DNA from 4 places in the Candidatus Thiodiazotropha endoloripes genome. Region 1 is predicted to be linked to each of the others. Evidence: predicted binding sites of a transcription regulator. Region 1 holds the regulator's gene; each other region holds the start of a gene.
The links. The regulator FliA, encoded in region 1, starts transcription of late flagellar genes. The targets are predictions, from matches to a motif close to GCTAAAGTTNNNNNNNNNNCNGCCGATA.

Region 1 (3,213 bases):
GACCGGTAAGGTCCTGAAAATCCTGTGCCATCAGCACATCGGACAGGTTTTTGTGCAACTCTGCCGCATCCTCCTTTGACTTGAGCAGATACTGAGACAGGTCGCGACTCAGATCCACGAATTCTTCTTTATCCAACATGCGGGAACGCAGTCGCTCCCACTGCTCCGAAAGCTCAGTGGACTGTTTTTCGATTCCCTCGATCAACGGCATGCTCTTCTCCACTGCCGTGAGGGTACGATCCGCTGACTGCTCGGTCATGGTTATGACATAGGTCAACCGCTCCTTGGCATCCGGTATTTCCACAGTGGTCATGTCACTGATTTTGGCATCAAGTAAAAAACCGTTGATTGCATCATGCAGTTCACGGGTCAAACGACCGACTTCGAGGAACAACTGATCGTTACTTGCGGGGGTTGTTAAAGATGCAATCAGTCTCTCAGACTCTTTGTGATCGCCCGATTCCAAGCTGGCTACCAATGCTCTTGCCGTCTCTAACCGCTGCTGGTTATCCTGATTTTGCCCCATATTGATAAACTCCAGGCGATGGAAGCTCAACCCACACGTTCAAAGATCTTGTTGATCTTCTCTTCCAGGGTCGTAGCGGTGAAGGGTTTGACGACGTAACCGTTGACGCCGGCTTGAGCCGCTTCGATGATCTGCTCACGTTTTGATTCGGCAGTGACCATTAAAACCGGCAGACCGGCAAGCTTTTCGTCTGCCCGCACGGCTTTCAACAGATCGATACCGGTCATACCGGGCATATTCCAGTCGGAGACCAGAAAATCGAAATTACCGCTCTGCAGCATCGGCAGCGCCGTCAGACCGTCATCTGCTTCCTGGGTATTGTTGAAACCCAGATCACGTAGCAAGTTTTTGATAATACGCCTCATGGTGGAGAAATCGTCCACAATCAGGATCTTCATGTTTTTATCCAATGCTCACTCCCTCCTGCATATCACCGGTGATTTCCAAACTCGGCACACACAGGCCAACCAATTACTACTCTTCGTCACGTACCAGTGAGAGCCAGTCCGTCAAACGTGAACGGAGACGCAGAGTTGCCTGACTGTGTATCTGACAGACTCTGGATTCACTGACACCCAGCACATGGCCGATTTCACGAAGGTTCATTTCATCATCGTAATACATCGCGATTACCAATCGCTCCCGCTCCGGCAGGCTTGCAATCGCCTCCGCAAGCGCCTTCTTGAACGCATCCTTCTGCAAGCCATCGAACGGACTGTCCATCGGGCCTTCCCGGGTAGCCGGAAAACCGTCACTGACAGCGGTCAGTTCATCCAAACTGAAGATCCGGCAGCCGGTCGAATCCTGGAGAATCTGGTGATAATCCTCCAGACTCATATCCAGCGCTTTCGCCACTTCAACATCCCGGGCATCCCGGCCTTCGTTGTTTTCGATCTCACGCATCGCTTCCGCCACCATGCGTGCCTTTCGATGCACGGATCGTGGTGTCCAGTCGCTGCGTCTGATCTCATCCAGCATGGCGCCACGAATGCGGATACCCGCATAGGTTTCGAAGCTGGCACCCTGAGTGGGATCATAATTCTTACTCGCCTCAAGCAGGCCCAACATGCCGGCCTGTATCAGATCATCAGACTGCACATTGGGTGGTAGCCGATTCATCAGATGATAAGCAATCCTCTTCACCAGTCCTGCATGCTGATCAACCAGATCATTGTAGCTTTGCTGTTTTTGCACGGCGGTGTATGTCGCTAAACCGTTCACCGTCTTACTCCCCATTTTGGCTTGAAAATTGGATCAGGCGTTCGACAAAAAACTGCAGATCCCCACTGACTCCGGTTGGTACAGGCCAGTTATCGGCCTTTTTAGCTAAATTCTTGAACGCCTGCGCTACTCTGGAGCGAGGAAAAGCCTCGACAACCGGTTTTTGGCTCTTTACCGCCTTTCTGAGCTGCTCATCAAAAGGAATACTCCCCATGTAACTGAGCATAACATCAAGGTACTGATCGGTGACCCGACACATCTTATTGTATAGGTCCCTGCCCTCCTGGACGCTCTTCACCATATTCGCCAGTATACGAAATCGACTGATGCCATGCTCACGATTTAACAACTTGATAATCGCATAGGCATCGGTGATCGAGGCCGGTTCGTCACACACCACCACAATCTGCTCCTGAGCAGCCCGGCTGAAGCTGATCACCAGATCGGAGATGCCGGCTGCCGTATCGATCAGCAGCACATCCACATCGTTGGCCACCTCGCTGAACGCATGGATCAACCCGGCGTTTTCAGCACGCGACATTTCAGCCATATGCTGCATACCGGACGCCCCGGGCACGACTTTCATGCCTTTCGGTCCGGTAACAATGATATCTTCCAGTGAAGACTCCCCCCGCATCACGTGGGAGAGATTGTGTTCAGCATGTAATCCGAGTACCACATCCAGATTGGCGAGACCCATATCCGCATCCAGTAGCATGACCCTTCGCCCGAGTTCTTGCAAGGCCACACCGAGATTGGCGGAGATATTGGTTTTGCCTACCCCACCTTTACCTCCGGTGACAGCGATCACTCTGACGGGTTCTGGATTCACCATTCTGCGCAGTCCGGTAGCCTGATCTTCGATCTGTTCAGACATTTGCATGTTCACTCGTTCCTCCGAAGGCCATAGCCAGATACTCCTCATCGGGTTGATGCTCTGTCTGTTGCGTCATTTCAACAGCCTGCCGAATTAATTGCTCTGCCCGGGCGACCTGAATATCTTCAGGCACCCGCTGACCGTTTGTGGTGAATGCCAGAGGCAACCGGGACTCCAATAGTGCGGAGACCACGCCACCCAGTGAAGCGGCTTCATCCATTTTGGTCAGAATCGCGCCAATCGGGGCAATCGCACCAAATGAACGTATTGCATGGCTCAACGCTCTCCGCTGGGTGGTTGCCGAGAGGGTTAGCAGCGCCTTGACCGGATGATTGCCCTGCTTCAGCAGGCCGAGTCGCTCTGTCAGTTTCAGATCCCGTTGCCCCATGCCGGCGGTGTCGATCAACACCAGCCGCTTTTCGGAAAAAGCATGCAGTGCACTGCTCAGCTCTTCGGCTGTAGCCGCACTGCGAACCGGCACATCGAGAATCTGACCATAATTCTGTAGTTGTTCCTGGGCGCCGATTCGATAGCTGTCGGCTGAGATCAAGGCGAGGTGACGATTACCGTGACGCAGGCAGAATTTGGC
Region 2 (3,213 bases), 120 kb from region 1:
CCATTCTGTCGATATCAATTTTCAGTCAGGCCCAGGCAGCCAAGCCGTTGCTGGAAGGTGGGAATGAAGTGGGTTTCGTGGTACGTGCCTCGGACGGTACAGCCTGGGGTTGGGGTGACAACCGCAATGGTGAACTGGGAGACAGCACCGGAGAGGATAGTACGATACCTGTCAAAGCGATGGATATTGCCGATATCGTCGACATTTCCATGGATGACTTCTACTCATGGTCAGCTGCGGCACTGTCTGACGGCACGGTCTGGGTATGGGGTGACGTTCTCGGTCGCATGACACACTACATGCCGTTCCAGATTCGGGGATTCAGCAATATCGTGGATGTCGCGGCAGGTCCATGGCCGATGGCGGCTGTAGGCGCTGACGGTTCGCTTTGGGAATATGCCCTGAACAGTGTCTTCAACGATGACGAACCGCGGCAGATCATGGGGGTTTACAATGCGGTGTCGGTTGCAGTATCCCTCAATAACCCCTATGTATTGCGCAATGACGGTACGGTCTGGACCTGGGAGCAGGTGAGTCTCTATGACGAGACTCTGGGCTACTCTGTGGTCGTTGATCAACTGACCCAGATCGAAGGTCTGACCGATATCGTGCAGATCGATGGCGGTTACGATCATGCCTTGGCCTTGCGTGCTGACGGTACCATCTGGGCCTGGGGTAAAAATGGCTACGGCCAACTTGGCGATGGCAGTTTCGAGAACAGTAATAGTGCAACCCAGGTACATGGGTTGACTGGTGCCTATGACATCTCAGCTGGATATCGGCAAAGTGCCGCTGTCCTCTCTGACGGCAGTGTCTGGACCTGGGGTCGTTGGAAAAGCAGTATCACCGATTTCGTCTCCATTCCTGAACAGGTCGGCGGTTTCACCAATGCGGTTCAGGTCTCCACTGGTAGGGGGCTTGGTGGTTTGGTGATGGACAGGGATGGTGATGTGGTCACCTACAATGTCAATACAATCAGTTCCATCCCCAATGAGGATGACAGCGCCTCTTTGAGAGTCGGTCCGGTTCTGGAGTCCCAGATCCCAACCGCCTGCAGACCAACCTATTTCATGAACGGCAACCTGCATCTGCCTTGTGTCTCACTGGGTGGGAGTACGCTTTTCGATGTGGAACTCAGTCTGCAAGCCGATGGCAATTTAAGGTTTGCTGTGGATGCGGCAGTTGAATTCACACCCACTACCCAGTTACAGCAACGCAATTGCATGACGAATTTCACCAATGGCGAGGCAAATATCGCCTGTCTGGTTGCCATGGATGTAACCCTGGGGCTGGATAATCTGCTGAATGTGGTTTTAACCCACTCAGCCGATTCTGATACGACCACCCTGTTGGATCTCACTCAGATCACTTCCTACTGATCGCGAATAACCCGGCGACCAATAGTTCGCTTGCCGTCGCCGGGTTGACATCAAGCCTTAACCTGACCCTCTGGGGATCTTCTCTACCACTCGTCAGGTAGATCCATTTCAATCCTGCTGCTGTTGATTATTCTGCCTTACCTTTTTCAGGCCAGCTGTCGGCAGGCAATCCGCCCATCCCGGCATCTGTTGTTGACTATCATTTCATTGGTCAGTTTTAAGCATAACCATGGCATTGATCTGTAATCTCTATGATTGACTCTGCTTTTTCGATTTTTCCCATCAATACAGTAAGATGGCGTGCTTAAGATATGATGCAGCATGCCGTTAGAGTGCCATAGACATTGACTTGTCTAAGATCGTTTTTTTACTTGGAGGTGTTATGCCATGATCGGCGCTGGTCTTTCTATTCGTGCAAAACTGATGGCAGTGACAGGCATCACGTCAGCACTCTTTATATTTGCTCTCTACTACACACTTACCGGAACTGATCAGGTCAGTCAGCACTTCACCAGCTTTATTGAACAAGATCAAAAACGCATTGAGCTACTGCGTACCATGCAGGCTGAGGGCTCCCAGGCAGTCATTGCCGCAGCGAAAAAAGTGATGGTCCCCAGCCTGGTTCCACCTGCAAAAGTTGCAGCCAAGGCTGGTGAACAGTTCGATCAGGCGCTGGATGCCGTGAAAACGCTCTATGGGGATGACCCGACTGGCTACGCGAAGGTCAAAGAGATCTCAGAACTCTGGGCGCAATGTCTGCCGAATGCCCTGGCAGTCATCAACTATATCGACGAGGGCAGGCGTGATGAGGCAAAGCAGCTGTTTACCTCTAAGGTGCAGAAGAGCTGGGGTAATATCCGCAAACGCCTGCAACCTTTGATCATTGCTGAAACTGAACGTACCGCGATTACCCAGCAAGCCGTCAAGACGGAGGTAGCGGATATCTTTATGGCCGGTACCGGTCTTGGGGTGATAGCGCTGGTGATTGGGTTGCTGCTGAATTTTCTGATCAGCCGTAACATTATATGCAGTATCAACCGAGTTGCTGATGGCCTGGAGTTGATTGGTGCCGGAGATGGAGATCTTACGCAGCGTCTGCCGTTGGCGGGTGGGGTTGAGCTGGAGAGGTTGGCGAGCGGTTTCAATCAGTTTGCCTCGGAAACCCAAAGCCTGGTACGCGAGGTTGCAAACTCCTCCCGACAGATGAACACATTTTCAGCGGAGCTGGCTGAAGTCTCGCAAGCTTCCAAAGCCACGGCTGATCAACAGGATGAGGCGATGAGACAGGTGGCAACCGCCATGACGGAGATGACAGCGACCGTGAAAAGTGTTGCAGAGAGTGCAGCGGGTGCCGCGACAGCGGCTGAAAACGCCGATGATCAGGCAAAACATGGCAGTCAGGTAGTCGATCAGACGCTGCAGGCGATCGAAACTCTATCTCAGGGTGTTGAGCAGGCGAGTAACGATATGAAAGCGCTTGAGGAGGAGACCGCCCAGGTTGGTGTTGTGGTGTCTGTCATCAAGGGAATTGCCGAGCAGACCAATCTGCTGGCCTTGAATGCGGCCATCGAAGCAGCGCGCGCCGGTGAAATGGGCAGAGGCTTCGCTGTGGTTGCCGATGAGGTCCGAACCCTGGCCAGCCGTACCCAATCTTCTACCCGTGAAATCAACGATATCATTGAACGCCTGCAGGAGGGTGCACGCAATACAGCCGGTATGATGGAGGAACGTCGGGACGATGCGGTAGAGACACTTAACCAGGCGGCTCAGGCGGGTACCGCACTGGAAGAGATTACCCGGGTGGTCGCAGACATCAGGGATATGAACGTTGAAA
Region 3 (3,213 bases), on a different contig from region 1:
AATCAGCAGAATCAGGCTGCCGAGCTGGACGAGCCCTTCATCCTGCTGCACGACAAAAAGATCTCCAACATCCGTGACCTGCTTCCGGTGCTCGAAGGCGTAGCCAAAGCCGGTAAGCCACTGCTGATCATCGCTGAAGACGTGGAAGGTGAAGCCCTGGCCACACTGGTGGTCAACAACCTGCGCGGAATCGTCAAAGTGACTGCGGTCAAAGCCCCTGGTTTCGGCGATCGTCGTAAAGCCATGCTGCAGGATATCGCGATCCTCACCGGTGGTACCGTGATCTCTGAAGAGGTCGGTCTGTCACTTGAGAAGGCTACTCTGGATGACCTGGGCAGCGCCAAGAAAGTGACCATTACCAAAGAAGAGACCACCGTCATCGATGGTGCTGGCGTGGAAGGCGATATCAAAGCCCGCGTCGAGCAGATTCGTTCACAGATCGAAGAGACCTCTTCCGACTATGATCGTGAAAAGCTGCAGGAGCGGGTTGCTAAGCTCGCCGGCGGTGTTGCGGTGATTAAGGTTGGTGCCGCCACCGAGGTGGAGATGAAAGAGAAGAAGGCACGTGTTGAGGATGCCCTGCATGCAACCCGTGCAGCCGTTGAAGAAGGGGTAGTCCCCGGCGGTGGTGTTGCTCTGGTTCGTTCGCTCTCTGCACTGGCCGAGCTGCAGGGTGAAAACCACGACCAGGACGTGGGTATCGGCATTGCCCGCCGCTCTATGGAAGAGCCGCTGCGTCAGATCGTTGCCAATGCCGGTGGCGAGCCATCGGTGGTTCTGGACAAGGTGCGCGGCGGCGAAGGCAACTTCGGTTTCAATGCCTCCAATGACACCTATGGCGACATGATGGAGATGGGTATCCTGGATCCTACCAAGGTTACCCGTTCTGCGCTGCAGAATGCCTCTTCCGTGGCCGGCCTGATGGTCACCACCGAGTGCATGGTCGCTGATGAGCCCAAGGATGAAGCGGCTGCTCCTCCTATGGGTGATATGGGCGGCATGGGCGGTATGGGCGGCATGATGTAATTGCCTCTCAGCACTCTCGAGGCCTGTTAACAGGCCCCGAAATGGCTCGAAAAACCCCGTCTCCGCCAGGAGGCGGGGTTTTTTTTGTGAACTCTGTTTATGGAGCTAAATAAATTTCAGATTTTGCCGTTACGTCTTATGGCTAAGTAATTAACGCACAGGGACGCGCAATTCTCTCCTGAGGTGTTAAAAAATGTTCCGCAATATCGGCATTTCCGCGCGGTTTGTGATTGCTACCGTTGTTGCTGTAATGGTTGTTCTAGCTATTACCCTCGTCACCACATTCAACTACATGGGCGGTATCCTGAGTGCCTCCGAGAAGAATGAGATGAGTGAAATCTACCAGAATGTGGTCGCAGGTATCGATTCGGAAGGTCGCTTGGCGCGTGCCATGAGTGCCCTTGTGGCTGGTATCCCTGATGTGCAGGAGGCGTTTGCCGACAAGGACCGGGAGACCCTGCATGACCTGTTCGTGCCAGGTTTCGCCAAGCTGAAGAAGGAGTACGGGGTGCGCCAGTTCCAGTTTCATGAGCCTCCCGCCACCTCCTATTTACGTGTCCACAAGCCGGCAAAGTTCGGCGATGACCTTTCCAGTTTTCGTCTCACCGTAGTGGAAGGCAATAACAGCAAAAAACCGATTCAGGGATTGGAGGTCGGTGTTGCCGGTCTGGGAATTCGCGGTCTGGTGCCGGTCAGTAACCAGGGAAAGCATATCGGCACGGTCGAGTTCGGCATGTCCTTTGGACAGGCCTTTTTCGATGAGTATGCCCAGAGCCATGATGTGGATCTGGAACTCTACATCGACCGTAAAGGCAACATGGACCGCTTCGCCTCCACCATGGAGGGCAATGAGCTGATTGCCAAAGATCAATTGGGCCAGATACTGCGGGGTGACGGTCTCTATGGACGGGGTGAGCTGAAGGGTAAGCCGGTGGCTTACTATGCCGCGAATGTCACCAACTATTCCGGTGATCCGATCGGTGTGCTGCTGGTGGCGAAAGATCGTTCCGAAGCCGCTGAAGCGTTTACCCAGCTGACCTGGATACTGCTTGTCCTGGGGCTGGTATCGGTCGCGGTAATCGGCCTGCTGGTCTGGCTGATCAGTCGTGGTGTGGTGCAGCCGATCTGCAATGCCGCCGAGGCCATGGAGGGGATCGCCTCTGCGGATGGTGATCTGACGGTACGCATGGATGAGACCGGTGAGGACGAGGTGGCCCGTCTCTCCAAGGGCTATAACCGTTTTGCGGACAAAATCGAAGGTATGGTCAAGAACGTCTCCAACTCGGCGGGCAATCTGAGTGTGCAGATCGGTGAGTTTGCCAATCTGGCCGAGCATACCAACAGCGGTATCCGTAAGCAGCATGAACAGACAACCCAGGTGGCCACGGCAATGACCGAGATGTCGGCGACTGTGCACGAAGTGGCGCAGAACACCACCCAGACTGCCGAGGCGGCCCTTGAGGCTGACAAGCAGGCGAACTCCGGTCGCGAAGTGGTGATGGATGTGACCAAGAGCATCGATCGTCTGGCGACCGATGTGGGCAAGGCGGTTGATACGGTGCAGCATGTGGCCCAGGACAGCGAACGGATCGGTTCCGTGCTGGATGTAATCCGCGGCATCGCTGATCAGACCAATCTGCTGGCACTCAACGCTGCCATCGAGGCAGCGCGAGCCGGTGAGCAGGGACGGGGATTTGCCGTGGTGGCCGACGAGGTTCGCACGCTGGCCAAACGGACCCAGGATTCCACCGAAGAGATTCAGGAGATGATCGAGAGTCTGCAATCCGGAGTGCATGAGACGGTGGCCGTAATGGAGACCAGTCAGCAACAGGCCGCCGAGAGTGTGGATCAGGCTGAACGGGCTCATCAGTCACTTGAGGAGATTACCCAGGTAATCGACTCGATCTCCAGCATGAGTGCTCAGATCGCCACCGCGGCGGAGGAGCAGAGTGCGGTGGCTGAGGATATCAATCGCAACATCATCGAGATTACCCAGATCGCCGATGAGACCTCGAGGGATTCCGACCGCAGCTATGAAGCCAGCACCGATATGTCCTCTGAAGTGGACAAGCTGAGTCATTTGCTCGATCAGTTCAATATCGGCGATGGTAATGCCAAGCAGCTTCAGCAGGCGATGGTGGCCCATCTGAGCTGGAAGACCAAGCTGAGAGGGTTTCTGGATGGCAA
Region 4 (3,213 bases), on a different contig from region 1:
GCACTCTCCTCATCCAGCCCCAGGGCTCTGGCCGACTCCTCCATGGCTTCCATGACCAGGAAGAAGTAGGCAGGCCCGCTGCCGGAGACCGCCGTTATGGCATCGATCAGGGATTCATCCTCCACCCAGCGGGTCATTCCGACGGCGCGCAGAATGCTCTCAGCCTGATTTCGCTGATGCTCGTTTACCGATGCACCCGCATAGAGTCCTGTCGCACCGGATTGAATCATCGCCGGTGTGTTGGGCATGCTGCGTACCAGCGGCAGCTCTGAGCCGAGCCAATCGGCCAGTGCACCAGCTGTGATTCCCGCCGCAATAGAGATGACCAGGGGTTTGTTTTGCTGCAGCGCCGGGGCCAATGCCCGGGCCACTGGCTCCATGATCTGGGGTTTGACGGCCAGCACTACGATTTCAGCCTGAGCCACGGACAGATTGTTGTCCGGTTCGGTGGTAACGCCATAGCGGGCGGCCAACTGGCTCAACTTGTCCAGGTCTGGATCACTGACAGTGATCGCCCGATTCTCATATTCGTCGGCGATCAGGCCGCCGATCAGGCTGGTTGCCATGTTGCCGCCACCGATGAATGTAATTTTATCGCTTTTCATGCTGCGGTTCTGTCCGTATGGATTTTGTACAGGTGCCAAGTGAGGCTTCTACTATTGTCACTTAACATGGGGCACCACACTAGTTATAGTTTCGCGGGCCAAAAATTGCGGTGCCGATTCTGACGATGGTCGAACCTTCGCAGATTGCATCCTCCAGATCGTCAGACATTCCCATGGATAGGGTGTTCAGGGGATTATCCGCTGTCTTCAGCTGGTCACGCAATATGTGTAACAGTTTCAGTGACTGCTTGGGGTCTTCAGTCTCTGCAACCGGTGCCGGTATGGTCATCAATCCCCTGACAATGATCCTGTCCAGCTGTTGGTAGGCGGGTAGCAATTGTGCCAGCTCTTCTGGTGAGTGCCCGTCCTTACTCGCCTCGCCACTGGTATTCACCTGCAGGCAGATGTTCAGGGGCGACATCCCCTCCGGGCGCTGTTGACTCAGGCGGGTGGCGTGTTTCAGGCTGGCGACACTGTGTACCCAGTCGAAGTGTTCGGCGATCGGCCTGGTTTTGTTGCTCTGGATACGGCCGATAAAATGCCAGCAGAGGTTGAGCTCGGCCAGTTGCTCGATTTTACTTATCGCCTCCTGCAGGTAGTTTTCACCGAACATTCTCTGGCCCAGGACGGCCAGTGCGCGAATCTCCTCGCTGCTGCGGGTCTTGCTGACGGCCAGCAGCTCCACAGAGTCGGTTTCCCGCTGACAGGCTGCGGTTGCCTGCTGGATGCGCTGCTCTACAGCCTCGAAGCGTTGTCGCAGTTGATCGGGAGTTGATACGGTGTTGTCTGTCACGTTCGTCTTCAGGCCTATGCCTTGTTTGCAGGGCGAAAAGTTAATTGTCAGGCGGTTTGGTATATCATTAATCCCGTAGTACGTTCTACACTGCAAATGCGGTCAGGCTGATGCCATTTCAAGTCCAGGCGCCGGTTAAATATATCTGTCTGGATGTCGATAAGGGGATAATGGCCGTCCGGCTGGAGATAGAGTACCACGATTTGCGATCAACAATGGTAGGCTTGACAAGCCTGAGTACAACGGGGGAATGAATGGATATCGCTGAACTATTGGCCTTCAGTGTCAAACACAACGCATCTGATTTACACCTTTCCGCTGGTTTGCCGCCAATGATCCGTGTAGATGGAGACATTCGCCGCATCAACGTTCCGGCGCTTGAACATAAGGTGGTGCATGCCCTGGTGTATGACATCATGAACGACAAGCAGCGAAAGGATTTTGAAGAGTTTCTGGAAAACGACTTCTCCTTTGAGATCCCCGGGCTTGCCCGCTTTCGTGTCAATGCCTTCAATCAGGCCCGTGGCGCATCCGCGGTATTTCGTACCATCCCCTCCAAGGTGTTGACCCTGGATGATCTGGGCTGCCCTCAGATCTTCAGGGACATTGTCGATGTGCCTCGTGGACTGGTGTTGGTTACCGGCCCGACAGGTTCCGGTAAGTCGACGACGCTTGCCGCCATGATGGACTACAAAAACGACAATGATTACTCCCACATTCTTACCATCGAAGATCCGATCGAATTCGTCCACAGCAGTAAAAAGTGTCTGATCAATCAGCGTGAGGTCCACAGGGATACCCTGGGTTTCGCCGAAGCTCTGCGTTCTGCGCTACGTGAGGATCCGGATATCATCCTGGTGGGTGAGTTGCGTGACCTTGAAACCATCCGTTTGGCACTGACAGCGGCCGAGACCGGCCATCTGGTATTCGGGACTCTGCACACCAGTTCGGCAGCGAAGACCATCGACCGTATCATCGATGTGTTCCCGGCTGGTGAGAAGTCGATGGTTCGCTCCATGCTTTCCGAGTCTTTGCGCTCGGTGGTCGCCCAGACCCTTCTGAAAAAGATCGGTGGAGGTCGAATCGCCGCCTGGGAGATTATGGTGGGTACACCGGCGATCCGAAATCTGATCCGTGAGGATAAGGTGGCGCAGATGTATTCAGCGATTCAGACCGGTCAGGCGGCAGGCATGCAGACCATGGACCAGGCGCTGAAAGAGCTGGTACAGAAGGGTGTGGTCAGCCGTCTGGATGCCAAGGCAAAAGCGCAGAACAAGGATCAGTTTTAGTCTGATGTTGTATCATTAATACAATCAGGATTAACAATCACTCTTGCAGGTAGAACCCCAGGGTCGATTGAAATCGTGTCAACAGGCCCCAGGCTCTCGTCCCAACAGCTGACGCTTTGGGATCAGCCTATGAATACGAGTGTAAAGAGGACAAGACTATGGAACTGAACACACTCCTAGCCATGATGGTCAAGAACAAGGCCTCGGATCTCTTCATTACCGCTGGACGGGAGCCTTCAATCAAAGTTGATGGCAAGATTCATCCGGTCAACAAGACGGCACTGACCGCTCAGCAGACCAAAACACTGACCTACAGCATCATGACCGATGCCCAGCAGAAAGAGTTTGATGAAACCCATGAATGCAACTTTGCCATCAGTGCAAAAAAGGTTGGTCGGTTTCGTGTCAGCGCCTTTGTCCAGCGGGATGCGGTGGGCATGGTACTGCGACGTATAGAGACCAATATCCCGAGCCTTGAATCCCTCTATCTTCCTTCAATACTGCAGGATCTCTCCATGGCCAAGCG

Region 2: the regulator FliA is predicted to act here: its motif matches at 1,682-1,709, upstream of A3193_RS19330 (methyl-accepting chemotaxis protein).
Region 3: the regulator FliA is predicted to act here: its motif matches at 1,131-1,158, upstream of A3193_RS14620 (methyl-accepting chemotaxis protein).
Region 4: the regulator FliA is predicted to act here: its motif matches at 1,533-1,560, upstream of A3193_RS13075 (type IV pilus twitching motility protein PilT).

The regions. Positions count from the first base shown of each region.
Region 1 is NZ_LVJW01000007.1:85,803-89,015, reverse strand. It holds gene A3193_RS18825 (protein phosphatase CheZ) at 1-526, opposite strand, end outside; gene cheY (chemotaxis response regulator CheY) at 553-924, opposite strand; gene A3193_RS18815 (RNA polymerase sigma factor FliA) at 1,001-1,747, opposite strand; gene A3193_RS18810 (MinD/ParA family protein) at 1,752-2,630, opposite strand; gene flhF (flagellar biosynthesis GTPase FlhF) at 2,617-3,213, opposite strand, start outside.
Region 2 is NZ_LVJW01000007.1:205,373-208,585, forward strand. It holds gene A3193_RS19325 (RCC1 domain-containing protein) at 1-1,379, shown strand, start outside; gene A3193_RS19330 (methyl-accepting chemotaxis protein) at 1,767-3,213, shown strand, end outside.
Region 3 is NZ_LVJW01000006.1:881,780-884,992, reverse strand. It holds gene groL (chaperonin GroEL) at 1-1,026, shown strand, start outside; gene A3193_RS14620 (methyl-accepting chemotaxis protein) at 1,220-3,213, shown strand, end outside.
Region 4 is NZ_LVJW01000006.1:553,595-556,807, reverse strand. It holds gene proC (pyrroline-5-carboxylate reductase) at 1-605, opposite strand, end outside; gene A3193_RS13080 (YggS family pyridoxal phosphate-dependent enzyme) at 685-1,398, opposite strand; gene A3193_RS13075 (type IV pilus twitching motility protein PilT) at 1,653-2,687, shown strand; gene A3193_RS13070 (PilT/PilU family type 4a pilus ATPase) at 2,846-3,213, shown strand, end outside.